3 regions of the Psychrobacillus sp. 05T411 genome follow, and region 3 is predicted to be linked to each of the others. Evidence: riboswitches for the same ligand, from Rfam matches in the RefSeq annotation. Region 3 holds a riboswitch; each other region holds the start of a gene.
What was found. Region 3 has a riboswitch for S-adenosylmethionine ahead of metK (methionine adenosyltransferase). Riboswitches for the same ligand answer to the same signal wherever they lie in the genome.
Positions count from the first base shown of each region.

Region 1: another riboswitch for S-adenosylmethionine. It lies ahead of AC1DFT_RS04385 (bifunctional homocysteine S-methyltransferase/methylenetetrahydrofolate reductase); the one in region 3 lies ahead of metK (methionine adenosyltransferase).
Region 2: another riboswitch for S-adenosylmethionine. It lies ahead of metA (homoserine O-acetyltransferase MetA); the one in region 3 lies ahead of metK (methionine adenosyltransferase).

Region 1 is NZ_JBFTLO010000004.1:36,936-43,035, reverse strand. It holds gene kynU (kynureninase) at 1-444, shown strand, start outside; gene kynA (tryptophan 2,3-dioxygenase) at 459-1,301, shown strand; gene kynB (arylformamidase) at 1,308-1,937, shown strand; gene AC1DFT_RS04390 (protoporphyrinogen oxidase) at 2,126-3,511, shown strand; SAM riboswitch class I at 3,671-3,776, shown strand; gene AC1DFT_RS04385 (bifunctional homocysteine S-methyltransferase/methylenetetrahydrofolate reductase) at 3,852-5,711, shown strand; gene metH (methionine synthase) at 5,692-6,100, shown strand, end outside.
Region 2 is NZ_JBFTLO010000001.1:26,065-32,164, reverse strand. It holds gene AC1DFT_RS00155 (histidine phosphatase family protein) at 1-341, opposite strand, end outside; gene AC1DFT_RS00150 (aldo/keto reductase) at 506-1,438, shown strand; gene metA (homoserine O-acetyltransferase MetA) at 1,482-2,390, opposite strand; SAM riboswitch class I at 2,694-2,802, opposite strand; gene AC1DFT_RS00140 (5' nucleotidase, NT5C type) at 3,038-3,559, opposite strand; gene abc-f (ribosomal protection-like ABC-F family protein) at 3,556-5,424, opposite strand; gene AC1DFT_RS00130 (RAxF-45 family protein) at 5,543-5,674, opposite strand; gene AC1DFT_RS00125 (hypothetical protein) at 5,742-5,969, opposite strand.
Region 3 is NZ_JBFTLO010000014.1:52,927-59,026, reverse strand. It holds gene AC1DFT_RS12820 (hypothetical protein) at 1-210, shown strand, start outside; gene pckA (phosphoenolpyruvate carboxykinase (ATP)) at 258-1,844, opposite strand; SAM riboswitch class I at 2,039-2,153, shown strand; gene metK (methionine adenosyltransferase) at 2,355-3,551, shown strand; gene AC1DFT_RS12805 (gamma carbonic anhydrase) at 4,224-4,736, opposite strand; gene AC1DFT_RS12800 (alpha/beta hydrolase) at 4,825-5,616, shown strand; gene AC1DFT_RS12795 (phosphoribosylaminoimidazolesuccinocarboxamide synthase) at 5,671-6,100, shown strand, end outside.

The DNA of each region.
Region 1 (6,100 bases), on a different contig from region 3:
ATGACACCCGCAACTGATGCGAGTGCTTACCAAATCGGGACGCCAAATATATTAAGTGCCGCTCCATTATATGGTTCACTGGAAATATTCGCAGAGGCAGGGATAGATGCCATTCGTGATAAATCATTGAAATTAACGGATTATATGACATTACTAATAGAAGAAGAGTTGAGTGACCATCAGTTTATGATTGCCAGTCCAAAAGAACATAACCGTCGAGGGGGTCATATATATTTAGTGCATGAAGAAGCAGCACGTATTTGTAAAGCATTAAAGGAATTTCAAGTCATTCCAGATTTCCGTTCTCCAAATGGTATTCGTTTAGCGCCGCTTGCATTATATAACTCTTTTGAAGATGTATGGAAAACAGTGCAAATTCTAAAGAAAATAATGAAAGAAGAGGCATATAAAAAATTCGAAAATAAGCGAGATGTTGTTGCTTAAAAAGGAGGGGTTAAATGGCAGAGAATAATTCGGATCCGAAAAGTGAAAAAGGAATTCACACTGATTTTCGAGATGATATGACTTACGGTGATTATCTGCAGCTTGATAGCATTTTATCGAGTCAAAAACGGTTATCGGGCCATCATGACGAAATGTTATTTATTGTAATTCACCAAGTAAGCGAGCTTTGGATGAAGTTAATATTGCACGAATTAACTAATGCTATCCAAGCAATTTCAGATGATAAAATGCAAGCTGCCTTTAAGATGCTCGCTCGTGTGACGAAAATCCAAACACAGATTATTCAAGCTTGGGATGTATTATCAACATTAACGCCAGCTGAGTATTTAGAGTTTCGGGATACACTAGGAAAAGCATCTGGATTTCAATCATACCAGTACCGACAAATTGAATTTGCACTGGGCTATAAAACGAAGCATATTCTGAAAATCTACGAACAAGATACAGCCTTACATGAGCAGCTAGAAAAAGCGTTCCATGCACCGAGCATTTATGATGTGTCTATCCAAGCACTAGCAAAAGCAGGATTTGCGCTGAATCCGGCGGTTGTGAAGCGTGACTATTCCGTAACGTATAGTGGAGATAAGTCGGTTGCGAGTGCTTGGAAGGAAGTCTATTTAAATGTGGATAAGTACTGGAATTTGTATCAGTTAGCAGAAAAGCTCGTAGATGTGGAGGACTGGCTACAACAGTGGCGCTTCCGCCATATGAAAACAGTGGAACGTATTATTGGTTTTAAAACTGGAACAGGTGGTTCATCCGGCGTGAATTATTTACGTAAAGTGCTGGATCATCGATTTTTCCCTGAATTATGGGATTTGAGAACGAATTTATAGCGGGGGTTGGCAATGACAAAATGGATAGATATTTCACAAGCCTTTTCAAATAAAATCGGTACTTGGCCAGGCGATACGCCATTTCAATTTGAACTTGCATATACGAAAGAACAGACTGGTTCCGTTAATATAGGACGAATCACAACGAGTGTGCATACAGGGACGCATGCCGATGCTCCGTTTCATTTTGATAACCAAGCACCGACAATTGAACAGCTCGATATTAATATTTATATTGGACGTGCAAAAGTAGTGGATGTGACGGGATTAGAGTTAATTGGAAGAGAAGAGTTGCAAGTGTTTGATCTCGATGGCGCGGAACGATTACTTTTAAAAACAGCTAAAACGATTAATGAGGAACAATTTCCAACAAAAATTCCCCTATTAAAAGAAAATATAGGTGCGTTTTTGCAGGAAAAAGGTATCTTTTTAATCGGAGTCGACCATCCTTCAGTTGATGATTTGAATAGTAAAGACTTGCCAGCTCATCATGCGCTTTATCGTCATGGGGTGCATATTTTAGAAAATCTATCATTACTAGATATTGATCCTGGTGATTATGAACTAATAGCCTTGCCTCTTAGGATTCAAGGTGCAGATGGAAGTCCGGTACGTGCAGTAATACGTCCATTATGAGAAAATCCTTCTATTAGCAATGCTAGCTGATAGAAGGATTTTTTTGTGAATTTGACGAAATGGAAAACTATTGCGGATTTCTAATGGAATAGGGAAAGAATAGTGAGGTAAATCATACCGCATATTTTATATAATGATTATACTAGAGGTAGTGAATAATACCGGATTTAAGACAAGGAGTGAGCATTTTGAAAAAAGTAATTGTGATTGGCGGAGGAATTACAGGACTTTCTGCTATGCACTATTTGCAAAAGCTTAAAATAGAAAAAGCCTTAGATATAGAGTTAGTTTTAGTGGAATCGAATGATTATTTAGGGGGAAAAATTCATTCTGTCCGTAATGGAGAGTTTATCATGGAAACCGGAGCAGACTCCATTGTTGCACGCAATGCAGGAGTTTTGCCTTTAGTCGAAGAGTTAAATTTACAAGACGAACTTGTCTATAATGCAACAGGTATTTCTTATATATATACGAATAATGAGTTGCACGCCATCCCTGCGGATACGGTATTTGGTATACCAACGAGTGAGGAATCGTTAGAAAGTAGCACATTAGTTTCTGAAGAAGGTAAAGAAGAGGCGTTGAAAGATTTTGAGTTGCCTAATGAAAGCTTTACAAAAGATAGCTCGATTGGATCTTTTTTAGAGCATTTCTTAGGTAAAGAGTTAGTGGAAAAACAAATAGCACCTGTCCTATCAGGTGTATATTCTGGAAATCTAGATAAGCTAACACTGGCTTCCACATTACCTTATTTAGTAGATTATAAAGATGAATACGGTAGCATTATCAAAGGTTTAGAAGCGAATAAAGAAAAATTCCAAAGTGCTTCCAATAAAAAGTTTATTTCTTTTAAAAATGGCCTTTCTGCATTAATAGATCGCTTAGAAAAAGAGCTAAGCGATGCTACTATTTTAAAAGGAGTACACACAACGAAAGTTGCGAAAAATGAAGATAGATATGAGGTTTCCTTTTCTAATCATGAGTCAATCGAAGCAGATTACGTTATATTAACAACTCCACATAATGTGGCACAAAGTCTATTGCAAGACGAAGAATTGGACGCTGATTTTAATAAACTAAAAAATTCATCTCTCATTAGTATTTATCTCGGGTTTGACATTCCGGATGAACAGCTTCCTGCTGAAGGTACCGGCTTTATCGTTTCCGAAAATAGCGATGTGAAATGCAATGCGTGTACATGGACAAGTCGCAAGTGGAAGCATACATCTGAAAATAGCCATTTGCTTGTTCGTATGTTCTACAAAAGCACAAATCCTGCATTTGAAAAGATGAAAGATATGCGTGAGGAAGAGTTAGTTCAAGTCGCTTTACAAGATATCGAAAAGAGCTTGAAATTAACTGGGAAGCCTCAAGTTGTCGAAGTGACCAAATGGAATGATTTAATGCCAAATTATCACTTAGAGCATGGACAAGCGGTTCAATCTTTGAAGGAGAAAATGGCAGTTGTGATGCCTAATGTGGTACTGGCTGGATGTTCGTATTATGGGGTTGGCATCGGTGCTTGTATTCAAAATGGGAAAGATACAGCAGCGTTAATTGGTGCAAGAATTTAATTTTAGATGATATTGTAGGGCCAAAATTCAATTTTGGTCCTATTTTTATTGGCATAAATCGATAAATCGCCAGTTAAATATAAAGAAAATTCTAAAATGTACTTGACGCTTTAGTTTATTAAAGGTACGATATGTCTAACTAAAAAACTGAATATTTAATTCTTATCAAGAGAAGCTGAGGGACTGGCCCTGTGAAGCTTCAGCAACCTGCCGTTTAGGTCAGGTGCTAAATCCAGCAGACATATAATAGTCTGAAAGATGAGAAGGGACGAATTATTATACTCGTAAAGCCTTCTTTTTAAAAGTGGGCTTTTTTTTATTGTAGAGAGGATGGGTGCGAGTGGGATTGTTAGATAAACTACAAACAAGTGTGTTAACGGCAGATGGAGCAATGGGGACGCTGCTATATTCTTATGGAATTGACTATTGCAATGAGGAACTAAACATCGAAAGACCAGAAATTATCGAGAAGATCCACCAGGACTATATCACAGCAGGTGCAGATATTATCCAAACGAATACATACGGCGCAAATGCGATTAAATTGGCCAGATACGGCTTAGAAAATAAAGTGAAGGAAATCAATGAAGCGGCAATTCAAATCGCTAAACGAGCTGCTGCACCGGGTAGACAGTTTGTGCTAGGAACAATAGGGGGAATACGGGGCATTCGTAAAAGTGATGCAACGTTAGCCGAAATTATTCAAATGGTTGATGGGCAAGCGAGTCACTTGCTTACTGGCAATCCGGATGGACTATTACTCGAAACGTATTATGATTTTGAAGAATTATCTGCAACAGTTACTCATTTAAGAAAGTTGACGGACACACCAATCATAGCGCAAGTATCCATGCATGAGCCAGGCATATTGCAAAATGGTTTATCACTGAATGACGCATTACAACAACTTGATGTATTAGGTGCAGACGTTGTTGGAGTCAATTGCCGTCTAGGTCCTTTCCATACCATACAAGCACTAGAGGGAGTTACACTTCCGAAAAATGCGTTCCTTTCAGCTTTTCCGAATGCAAGTTTACTGGATATGGAGGATGGTCGCATAGTGTACGAATCAGAGGCCGATTATTTTGGTCGTGCAGCATTGCTTCTCCGTGAAGAAGGCGTTCGATTGATAGGTGGATGTTGTGGAACGACTCCAAAGCATATCGAAGCTGCGAAAAAAAGAATTGGCCAATTACCCCCATTAAAAGCGAAAGTTGTTGCTCCTAAAAAGCCGATTATCATTCGTGAAGCAGAGCCAAATATCAACGAGGCTCTTCATGAAAAAGCACAAAAAGAACGGACTATAATTGTAGAACTAGACACACCGCGACACCTAGATACGACAACATTTATGGAAGGTGCAAGTAAACTCTACGATGCTGGTGTTGATGCTGTGACAATGGCGGATAATTCACTTGCTTCCCCTCGCATTAGCAATATGGCGATGGGATCTATGTTAAAGCTACAAAATAATATTCGACCGCTTGCACATATTACTTGTCGCGATCGCAATCTTATTGGCCTCCAATCGCATTTAATGGGGCTGGATGCGCTTGGTATTCATGACATCTTAGCGGTAACAGGTGACCCAACAAAAATTGGTGACTTCCCGGGTGCTACAAGTGTTTATGACGTTTCAAGTTTGGAATTAATTCAATTAATTAAGCAATTAAACGAAGGTATTTCATTCTCAGGGAAATCGCTTCGAAAGAAGGCAAACTTCTCTATAGCAGCGGCTTTTAATCCAAATGTTCGAGTCTTAGACCGTGCTGTAAAACGATTAGAGAAGAAAATCGAATGTGGTGCCGATTATTTCATCACGCAACCTGTCTACACAAAAGAAAAAATTCAAGAAATTTATGAGGCAACCAAACATTTAGCAACTCCTATTTTCATCGGTATTATGCCGCTAACAAATATTCGAAATTCCGAGTTCTTGCACAATGAAGTACCGGGCATCAAATTATCCGATGAAGTGTTAGAAAGGATGCGTGCATGTGGCGAAGATAGAGAAAGTGCCACTGCAGAAGGAATACAAATTGCCAAAGAACTAATAGACACTGCAGCGGAATTATTCAATGGTATTTATATAATTACACCTTTTTTCAGATACGATATGTCGCTCGAATTAATCAAACATATTAATGAAATCGATAGTAAGAAAGCGAGAGAAAACAGCTATGTACAAACATCTAATTGAGCAGCAACTTCAAAATAGAATCCTCATTATCGACGGTGCGATGGGGACAATGATCCAAAATGTGAATCTCGCGCCGGAAGACTTCGGAGGAGAGCAATATGACGGGTGCAATGAGTATTTGAATATCGTCAACCCAGGAATCATTGAGCAAATTCATCGTGAATATTTAGAAGCAGGTGCAGACATCATTTGCACGAATACATTTGGTGGAACGCCAGTTGTATTGAACGAGTATGATCTTGGTAGCCAAGCGTATGATATAAACTTTCGTGCAGCCCAATTTGCAAAGAAATGCATAGAGGAATTCTCAACTTCCGAATGGCCACGTTTTGTAGCAGGGGCAATTGGTCCGACGACAAAAACGTTATCTGTCACTGGCGGAATAACTT
Region 2 (6,100 bases), on a different contig from region 3:
TGGGCAAGATGATTGGACTCTCCTCCTTCCAATGAAAAATCAAAATCTGCCCACACTTGTGAAATAGCCTCGTTAAAATCTGCTAGGGGATGTTTCGAAAGCAAGCGTTCACGAAAATCGTCCATCAATTCTATTTCTTCCCCGATCAATTCTGCGATTCCTTCAACAGTTTGAAAGGCTCTTTTATATGGACTTGAAATGACGTGGTCGATTTGCAACAATTTCGAGAGATTCGTAATTAACTTTGCGTCTAGCATCCCGCGTTCTGACAATGGTCTGTTAAACTCATCTGATGAATAGGTAGAATGTGCGTGGCGGACGAAAAATAAATTTGTATTCAATATCTTTAAGCTCCTTAGTTTTCTTTCTTCATAAAGCATATTATTCGTCATAGAGAAGAAAAATTCCTTTAATCTCTTAAAGTAAATCTTATTGCTTTAAGCGAATATTTTAAATTGGTATGATTATCATGAAAGTTATCAGAAAAAGGAGTTGTTTTACTAGTATGGTAGTCAAAGTCGAGATCGGTAAAACAGGATTATTTGTAAATCCAGTTGGATTAGGTACAAATGCAGTAGGAGGACATAATCTATTTCCTAATCTAAACGATGAAACTGGAAAAGAAATCGTTCGTACAGCAATTAATAATGGAATTGACTTTTTGGATACAGCTTTCATCTACGGTAAAGGGAGATCGGAAGAGTTAATTGGAGAAGTCTTAAAAGAAAGTCAGAGCCGACACGAAATTATATTAGCTTCAAAAGGGGCACACAAATTAGAAGATGGACAAGTTTTTATAGACAACTCTCCTAAGTTTTTAAGAGAAACGGTGGAAAATAGTTTGCGCAGTCTACAAACTGACTATATTGATCTATTTTATATACATTATCCAGATGAAAATACACCGAAAGCAGAAGCAATTGGCACACTTCAACGTTTAAAAGAAGAAGGAAAAATACGTGCCATTGGTGTATCGAACTTTTCCCTTGATCAATTAAAGGAGGGCAACCAAGATGGATATATTGATGTCCTTCAATCTGGTTACAATTTATTAAAACGCGATGCAGAAAATGAATTTTTACCATATACGCTGGAAAAGAAAATTTCCTTTATTCCTTATTATCCACTTGCATCTGGCTTATTAACGGGAAAATTCGATAAGAATAGTACATTTGAAGATGGTCGTTCCAAAAATCCATTATTCCAAGGGCAACCATTTGTACAAAACCTGGAAAAAGTGGAGCAACTACGACAAATAGCAGGCGATAGAAATGTTGGAATTGCAAATATTGTACTTGCATGGTATTTAGCACAGGAAGCAATCGACGTAATCATTCCTGGAGCAAAAATACCGGAGCAAGTTTTAGCTAATTTGAAAACCTTAGATGTGCAACTTTCAACTGATGAAATTGCAGAAATTGATCGGATTTTTAAATAAAAACTAGCACAGAGCAAACGAATGCTCTGTGCTTTTCTATCGTTTATTCCCACTCGTAAGGTGTTTCTTGGTATACGTAATAGTTCAACCAGTTGGAAAATAATAAATGCGTATGGGAACGCCATGTATTTAATGGTTCTTTAGATGGGTCATCATTCGGGAAATAATTTTTTGGTACATCGATATCAATTCCTTTATCCAGATCACGGTTATATTCATCAGCTAAAGTTGTTGCGTCATATTCTAGGTGACCAGTAACCATAATATGTTTTTCATCTTTGGAAATGATCAAAAAAACGCCAGCATCGTCTGATAGAGAAAGTATATTTAATCTTGGATCGTTTTTAATTTTTTCATAAGGGATCGATGTATAACGAGACACAGGAGCGTTGAAAACATCGTTAAATCCGCGTACAAGATTAACCGTTAAATCAGATAAACGATGATTAAATACACCAAAGCATTTCTTTGGTAGTTCGTATTTATCGATTCCATAATGATGATACAAAGCAGCTTGTGCCCCCCAACAAATATGGAAAACAGATGTGACATTCGTTTTAGTCCACTCCATAATTTCCTTCATTTCATCCCAATAATTCACATCCTCAAACGGTAGATGCTCAATTGGGGCTCCAGTAATTATCAGCCCATCGTATTTACGATGTTTGATCTCTTCGAACGTTGTGTAAAACGTATCTAAATGCGTTTTACTTACATTTTTAGATTCATGGGAAGCCATGTTCATAAAAGTAACATTCACTTGAAGTGGTGTATTCCCTAATAATCTTAAAAGTTGCAGCTCTGTTTTTTCTTTCTCAGGCATTAAGTTTAAAATAATGATATTCATAGGACGTATATCCTGCCCAGTAGCACGTTCCTCATCCATCACGAATATCTTTTCTTTTTTTAATAAGGCCGTCGCTGGCAACTGTTTTGGTACATTAATCGGCATTTTCTTCCTCTTCCTTTCTATGTAACATCAATTACACCTCGGCGTAATTACGTCCAGATTTTGAATCGAGCTTGAGGCCTACAGGATGTCGCGAACTTAGACTGCCTTCTTTAACTCCTTTCAAAATCTGTGACATCCTCCGGAGGCTTTATCTTCGTCCAGCGGGCGTTTGAACACAAGCTGAACAGTAAACAAAACCGCATTCATCTCACCTTCTATAGAGATGAGAGTATTTTCGCTGAATGAAGATAAAAACCCTCTTTTCTCATGGATAAGAAAAGAGGGTGTAAGGATAGCTCTCAGTTCTTATCTCTCAAGACCAAAAATCTTGTAGGAGTTAGCACCTTTCTGACAATGTCAGAGGTTGCTGAAGCTTCACAGGGCCATGTCCCTCTGCTTCTCTTGATAAGAAGTATTTAATTGGTGTATTTATGTAATCTAGTAAATACTACCACGAGCAAAATATTTGTGCAACTAGTTAAAATTATTAGTAAAAATTTCTTTCTTAATGGATATTCTAATAGAAAGGTCTTTATTCATAATTTTTTCTTTTCTTTCATTTCAAGGATAAGCTTATTCAGGCGAAGTTTTATCGCTTTTTGTACGAGTTATTAATGTTACTGATAATTAACATAGGATACTTTATATTACAAAAAATAATATTCGACTTCTTTCCAATTATTCAAACGTGTGTATCTGTTTTCGTTCCTATTATGAGGAGCGGAAAATAAAATCCCCTCCCCGCAAAATGCATCTAAATTACTTGGCGTATCATCTATTAAATAATCTGCCCGAATGATACTTTTATCTCCACAAAAAACGAAATGCTTTTCATTCAAGAAAGGAAAATGCTTTTTCAACCATTGATATTTTGGTGCCAATGAAGCAGGAAAGTCCATCGCCGCGGTAACAATGAAAATCTCATATTGCTCATTTAATCCTCGCAATGCATCTTGACTTCCTTCAATCACCTCTAAATCGAGAAAAAAAGTTTCCTCTGCTAAATAATCATTCACTTTCTCCTTAAAACGTTGATCTAGCTCCGCTAATAGCTTTCCCTGAAGATGAATTACATTATAGTTTGAATTGTATTCTGCATTAAAAAGCTGCAAACATTTCATACTGAAAGCCGAAATAACTTCATCCATATCTATTGCAATGCGTTTCAATTTTCATTCTCCATCCATTTCTCCAATAATTTCTCTAATTGCTGCTCTTGTAGTTTTTTAGTTTCCATCAATCGCTCATAAGTCTCCCAATCATTTTCCAACTCTATTTGACTTCCTAATGTTTTGATTTCTAATTCTAATGCAGCAATTTCCTCTTCAATTGGTTGTTTTTGTTTTATCTTAGTTTGATTTGATTTAACTGATTCTTTTGTTTCCACGAGTGTGAGTGGGGATTGTTTAGTCTGTAACTCCTCCCATTTTCCACGTGCCCACTCATATGGACCTTCAAAGGTAGTTAGTTGTCCTTGATCTAACCAAGAAGTCCTTGGAAAAAGCTTATTTAAAAAGTATCGATCATGCGAAACAGCAAGAATCGTCCCTTGAAAGTCTTCTAGAGCATCTTCTAATACTTCTCTTGAATCGATATCTAGATGATTTGTTGGTTCATCTAGCATCAATAAATTTATATCCTGATGCATGAGTTGCGCAAGGCGAAGACGCATGCGTTCTCCTCCACTTAGATCACCTACTCGTTTAAACACATCAGGTCCGTAAAACATAAACTTTGCTAATATGTGACGCGCATCCCCCTCGAAGACATTCACTTCACTACGAAACACATCGATGAGACGAGCTTTTGGATCCGAGATTTGGTAATGCTGCGAAAGAAAGCCTACACGTACATTACTACCTAGCCGTGCACTCCCTTTATCTACTGGAACTTCTCCACGAAGTAAATTTAATATAGTAGATTTTCCAGTGCCATTACGTCCGACAATCGCTACACGATCTTTCCAGTACACATGTAAGTTAGCATGATGAAGTAACACTTTTTCATCGAATGATTTGCACACGTCCTCCATTATGATCACTTCTTTTCCGCTTCTCTCCGCGGTTTCAAAAGTCAAATCCATCTTTTTCGGGTCAGTTAGCGGCTTTCTTACCTTTTCCATCCGTTCTAAAGCCCTTTCCATATTTCTCGCTTGACGGTGTAAACCAGGATTTGGAGGAATGGCTTCATTTGCCCATTGCCTTAAACGTTTAATCGCCTCTCTCATTTTTTTAATCTTTTTTTGTTGTTCTTCGTATGCTTGAAACTCACGTGTGAGTCGTTCTTCTTTTTCAATACTAAAAGCAGAGTAATTCCCATGATAGACCGTTAGTTCACCTTCCTCTAAATCCGCCACTTTTGTTACAACTTGGTCTAAAAAGTACCGATCATGCGAAATAATGACAACTGTGCCAGTATAATTAACTACATATTCCTCCAGCCATTCCACTGCAAATAAATCCAAATGATTCGTCGGCTCATCGAGCAACAGTAAATCAGGCTTTGTCAGTAAAAGTTTGCCCAACATGATCTTTGTCTGTTCTCCACCACTCAAACTTAAAAAAGATTGTGAAACAAAATTGGATAACTGAAGCCCTTGAATCACTTTATCTAGTTCGGATTCCATTATATAGCCACCGAGGTTCGAAAATTCTTCTTGAACATTTCCATATGTTTGCAGTAGCTTTTCCATATCTTTTGGATTGGAGGTAGACAACTCCTTCTCTAGTGCTTTCATTTTCGTTTGCAATTCGTTTAATGTTTGAAAAGCACTTTTTAACACATCATAACCTGTGATTGCTTCAGAAAAAATAGGTATCTGTGCCAAGTAGCCTATCTTCGTTCCTTTTTTATAATGGATACTTCCTTTATCCGTCGCTTCTATACCGGCAACTAACTTAAATAAGGTCGTTTTTCCAGCACCGTTTCGCCCAACGATTCCAAGTCGATCCCCTGTTTTAATAGAAAGTGATAGATTATCGAAAATGGTATTTCCTCCGAGCATTTTACTAATTTCTTGTATTGTACATATCATATTGTTCGCTTCCTTTTCAATTAGATTTAATTCAGCTGGAAGCATTTTTCTGCACAAAAAAAGACTGCCTGAAAAGCAGTCTTTTCCATGTGTGTATGGTTCAGAAAGAATGACTTTATCAGCTGTGAAATTCATTTAATTTGCTAAAAATGGACAGACTGGTCCCGTTGTCAGCAATTTCATGAGTAATGGCACAAGATGTGGATAAAAATTCCAATATAAATCTATGTGCATTCACAGCGTTTTTCATTCTTCCTTCACCTCCGTTCAGTATAGTTAAATTAATAGTATCATGATTTTTCTAATAATTCAATGGATTATTCAGCTGGTTTTTCAAAAGTTGGATCATTCATATCGTCTCCAGTATCGGGTACACCAAGATCATTTTCTTGATTGACTTCTTCGTTTCCGGTGTTTGGAATATCTTTGTCACGGCTATCCATTTGCGTTTCGGGATTCGCAGGTTCATTTGAATCTCGATTAGAACCACACGCTGCTAGCATAAGCAATGAAACGAGTAACATTAGGCAAATTCTTTTGTTCATTTATTTACCTCCTATTTTTTCATTAGATTGTGCCAATTTTGCAGCTTTATACGAAAAGAAAAACTACCATTGTAAGTCGATCATTCTTAGTATAGAGATAGTGCGTCTTAAGCAAATGCAGTAAATCCAAT
Region 3 (6,100 bases):
ACATTTTTTCGAAATAACTCCATTGATCCTAAAGGTGGTTTAAAATGGTTCAAAATGTTTTTTAATAAGGCAGGGGACGAGCGATTAGAAATTGGTCATTATGGTTCGGAAATTATTTTATATAAAGTGGATGAAGAAGAAGCCGAAAAATTCATATCCATATTCGCTTCATCTGCCTCAACGAGTTTTTATGATGAGAATGCAGATTAATTAAAAAAGGATGTCACCAATTGTATGGGACATCCTTTTTTATTTTATTAAGCTAATGGACCGCCTTTAAGCGAGATGTCTTCAGATACGGTACCGAATTTTTTAAAGTTTTCACGGAAAGATTGTGCAAGTTCCGTTGCTTTTACATCATATGCTGCTTGATCTTCCCAAGCATTACGTGGGATAAGCACTTCAGTAGGTACTCCTTCAATTTCTGTAGGAATTGCAAGACCAAATACTGGATCTATCGTAGTTTCTGCATTTCTTAACTTTCCATCAATCGCTGCACGAACCATCGTACGAGTGTAAGCAAGTTTCATACGGCTACCAACACCGTATTCTCCACCAGTCCATCCAGTATTTACAAGGAAAACTTGTGCACCGTGTTCATCAATTTTCTTCCCAAGCATTTCTGCGTAAACAGTCGCATGCAATGGTAAGAAAGGGGAGCCGAAGCAAGTAGAAAATGCTGGCTGTGGCGATGTGATTCCACGTTCTGTTCCTGCAAGTTTCGATGTAAACCCACTTAAAAAGTGGTACATTGCTTGTTCTTTCGTTAATTTACTAATTGGAGGCAACACGCCAAATGCATCAGCTGTTAAGAAAACAATTGTATTTGGATGACCAGCAATGGAAGGGTCTACAATGTTTTCGATATTTTGAATTTGGTATGCCGCACGTGTATTTTCTGTTAATGAATCATCTGCATAGTTGGCAACGCGAGTTTCTAAATCCACAACTACATTCTCTAAAACTGTTCCGAATGTAATAGCATCAAAGATTTGTGGTTCGTTTTCACGAGTTAAGTCGATACATTTAGCGTAGCAGCCACCTTCGATATTAAATACGCCATTATCCGACCATCCGTGCTCGTCATCTCCGATTAGCTTACGTCCTGCATCTGCAGAAAGAGTCGTTTTCCCTGTTCCAGATAAACCGAAGAATAATGCAACATCTCCTGCTTCTCCAACGTTTGCTGAACAATGCATCGGAAAAATGTTTTGTTCTGGTAACAAATAGTTCATAATAGAGAAGATGGATTTTTTCATTTCACCAGCATATTCCGTTCCACCGATTAATACGATACGCTTTTCCATAGAAACGATGATGAATGTTTCTGATTTAGTGCCATCGATAGCTGGATCAGCTTTGAAGTTTGGTGCACTTACAATGGTGAAATCTGCTTGATGTGTTGACAGTTCTTCTTCCGTAGGGCGGATGAATAATTGATGTGCAAATAAATTATGCCATGCAAATTCATTAATCACTTGAATGCCAAGACGGGATTCTTTATCTGCTCCTGCGAATCCTTTAAAGACAAATAATTCTTCTTGTTCTTTTAAATAGTTCGTTACTTTTTTATATAGTGCGTCAAAAATTTCAGAAGAGATAGGTTGGTTTACGGAACCCCAATCGATTTTGTCTTTAGAGATAGGTTCTTCTACGATATATTTATCTTGTGGGGAACGGCCTGTATATTTACCTGTTTCTGCTTTTACAGCACCTGTAGAAGTTAAAATAGCTTCTCCTCTAGATGTTGCTTTTTCCACAAGTTGCGGCACTGATAATTGTACGCTAATATTGTTTCCAGCTAGCAATTCGTTCAGTTCACTCACCGTATCGATTGAATTCATATTGTATTTACCATCCTTTTTTCATTATTTCCTCAAGGGTGGAGGAATTTTTCGTTTATATGTGAATTAGTATAACACATTAAGTTAAATAGTCTACACTAATTAATGTATTATTTTTTTATCTTTTCTAATAGGCACTAAAAAATTATTGACTTTTGTACGGAGTTTCCGTATGATGTTTTATTGAACGGATACTCTTATCCCGAGCTGGTGGAGGGGTCAGGCCCTATGAAACCCGGCAACCTGTAATTTTTTTTATTACAAAGGTGCCCAACCTGAGACAAGGTGTGATTCCTTGATTGATAAGAGTGAAAGGTGCTTATGAAATTAATACCTTTCCTCATGTACATTTACGTGAGTGAAAGGTTTTTTTATATAACATCGCCCTTTATCCTTGTGTGCCAAGTCCGAAACGGCTTCAAGTTTAATCCATTTGAAATGGCTTGACATGGGAATGAGTACCGTATCAATTCTTGAGAGAAATCTCGCAGGATATAGGAGGAATATTCTATGACACAACGCCGATTATTTACGTCGGAATCAGTTACAGAAGGGCATCCAGACAAAATTTGCGATCAAATTTCGGATGCTATATTAGATGCTATTTTAACAGAAGATCCAAATGCACGTGTTGCTTGTGAAACAAGTGTAACAACAGGTCTTGTTTTAGTTGCAGGAGAAATTACAACGTCTACTTATGTAGATATCCCAAAAGTAGTACGTTCTACTATTAAAGAAATTGGTTACACTCGTGCTAAATATGGTTTTGACTCAGAAACATCTGCAGTATTGACTGCAATTGATGAGCAGTCTGTTGATATTGCTATGGGTGTTGACCAAGCGTTAGAAGCTCGTGAAGGATCTATGACGGATTCAGATATCGAAGCAATTGGAGCAGGGGACCAAGGTTTAATGTTTGGTTACGCATGTAATGAAACACCTGAACTTATGCCACTTCCAATTAGTTTAGCGCATAAGCTGTCACGTCGTTTAGCCCAAGTGCGTAAAGATGAAACATTAGACTACTTACGCCCAGATGGTAAAACACAAGTAACAGTGGAGTATGATGAGAATAATAATCCAGTTCGTATTGATACGATTGTTATTTCTACGCAACATCATCCAGAAATTACGCTAGAACAAATTCAAAAAGATTTAAAAGAAGTAGTGATCAAGCCGATTGTTCCTGCTCATTTAATCGATGAAAATACAAAATACTTTATCAACCCAACTGGCCGTTTTGTAATCGGTGGACCTCAAGGGGATGCAGGTTTAACAGGTCGTAAAATTATCGTAGATACTTACGGTGGTTACGCTCGTCATGGAGGCGGTGCTTTCTCTGGTAAAGATCCAACGAAAGTAGACCGTTCCGCTGCATATGCTGCTCGTTATGTAGCAAAAAACATTGTCGCTGCAGGACTTGCAGACCGTTGCGAAGTACAATTAGCTTATGCTATTGGAGTAGCTCAACCTGTATCGATCGCTGTTGATACATTTGGAACTGGAAAAGTAGAAGAGGCACAATTAGTAGCTTACATTCGTGAACTATTTGACCTTCGTCCAGCAGGCATTATTAAAATGCTAGACCTACGTCGTCCAATTTACAAACCAACTGCAGCTTATGGTCACTTCGGTCGTACAGACATCGACGCGCCATGGGAAAAAACAGATAAAGCAGACGCTTTAAAAGAAAAAGCAGGATTATAAGTAATAAGAAAAGCCATCACTTTTTAAAAGTGGTGGCTTTTTTTTTCTATAAAACTATAGTAGATAACTGTTTTCAGGTAACATAAGATAAGACATTTTTTATAATGTATATGAAATAGGTATAATGCTACTTAGTGAGTTCCTGCTAACCTTCGCGTTTGTCGCACCTCCCATGAACCTACTCGTGTTACACGCAAGTGGGTTCATGACTTTGGCTCATGTGGCACGACCAGCTACGGCAAAATGATTCCCACTATTTAGCTAGATAAGAATATAAGATCAAAAATGCGCAAAATCCTAGTCGTTACACGCAACATTGTAGGTCATTTGCGCAACGTTGCCATTCAAACGCGCAACATTTATAAATAATGCGTCACAGTCATGGGCGTCTCAATCCAAGTAAACTTGCTATTTTAAAAATTGGTTGCTTTCACTAGTGTTTTGGTTGCTCTCGTGCTGATTTAGTTGCTTTCAACATAGTACTAGTTGCTTTCAATGATCGGTTGGTTGCCCTAAGCCATTTCCTGGATTCGCATTAGAAAAAACTGTATAAAATTTTGTTTTTAGCGAGTCGATGCTGAGTAAGTAAGCAATTTTCATTGATTTTCGCTGCAGGTAGCGATTCCTGCCGGGGCCAACAGGATGTTGCCACACGAGTGGCGCTCTTAGCCTTTATCTCTGCAACGATTTATAATACTCGCCTTTTTCCACATACTTTCGAATAATGCGCTGCATATCTTCTTTATCAGCATCATTAAGCTCTCGTACTACTTTTGCGGGATTTCCAAATGCTAGTGAACCAGGCGGAATTTTCTTGCCAGGAGGTACAAGACTTCCTGCTCCGATAAATGCACCTTCTCCGATTTCGGCACCATCTAAAATAATGGAACCCATCCCAACTAATGCACCTTTTCGAACGATACAACTATGTAAAGTTGCTTGATGCCCAATCGTTACTTCGTCCTCGATAATGAGTGGCTTATTTGGACTTTGATGAAGGCAACTTAAATCTTGAATACTTACTTTACGACCAATAATCGTAGGAGCAACGTCCCCTCTAATTACCGTATTGAACCAAATTGTAGACTCCGGACCGATTGTCACATCGCCTGTTATTGTGACATAATCAGCTATAAAAGCAGATTCATCAATCGATGGAATTTTGTCTTTATAAGGATAAATCAATAAATACACACCCTTTATTAAAATAGAATATAATTAATCGTAACAAACAAACACAAAAAATGAAACAAAACAGGAAGGTGTGCTGTTCATGTGGAAATGGGAAGCAGAAGAAAAACCAAAGGCAGTAATCATCCTCGTACATAGTGCATATGAACACCATCGTAGATATGCTTGGCTAATTGAAAAATTAAGAAGCTCTAATTGCCATATCGTTATGGGGGATTTACCTGGTCATGGTGAACTAAAAAAAGCAAAAGGGCTACATGATGAGTCTTTTGAATTGTATAAAGAATATATAAAACAGGCACTCCAAGTTGCAGTAACATATGATTTACCAATTTTTTTAATGGGACATGGGCTAGGGGCAACATTATTAATAAGAGTGATGCGCAAACTAGAATTGGAATATGCAGGGGTAATTCTAACATCTCCATGGCTTCACCTAAAAAAAATGCCGTCTAAATGGACAAATGCACTAGCAAAATTATCCGTCCCGCAAAAGATTAACCATGAGATTGAGTTAAATGAATTAACAAGAAACTATGAAGTATTCCGCCAATTTGTCGAGGATCCAGCATATAGTACGCTCGTTACCAATGACTGGTATAAAGAATTGCAAACATTGATGAAAACGGTCGTACAGTCGGAAGAGTCTGTTCCCAATGTTCCGATTTTGTTAATGACGGGAGAACGAGATAAAATTACGGATACGAAGGCAACAATTAGTTGGTTAAAAAAACAAACACTTTCTGAGTATCAGTATAAAGAATGGAAAAATTGTTTTCATGATCTCCATCAAGAACCGGAACGAGAAGAAATTTTTGCCTACTCGCATTCATTTATAAATAATGTACTAAGATCTATCGGGTATATTGTTTGAATATGTCTTTTAGGTGTAAAATAAGGCGTAGTTAATTGAAGGAGGAAGTTGCAAATGAATCTTACCTATCAAGGTAAAACAAAAGACGTTTACAAGCTGGATAATGGGGATGTTTTATTAAAATTTAAAGATGATGTAACTGGTGAAAATGGTGTCTTTGATCCCGGTGCCAATACGGTCGGCTTAACAATAGAAGGCGCTGGAAAAGCAGGACTACGCATGACTACTTATTTCTTTCAAAAGTTAATGGAAAAAGAAATACCAACCCATTTTATCGATTCTAATATCGAAGAATCTACAATGACTGTAAAAGAAGCGAAAGTTTTTGGTAAAGGACTTGAAGTTATTTGCCGCTTTAAAGCTGTCGGAAGCTTTTTACGTAGATATGGAGCATATTGTGAAGAGGGACAACCTTTAGATGCATTTGTGGAAGTAACGATTAAAGACGACGAGCGTCAAGATCCGCCAATCTCGAAACAAGCCC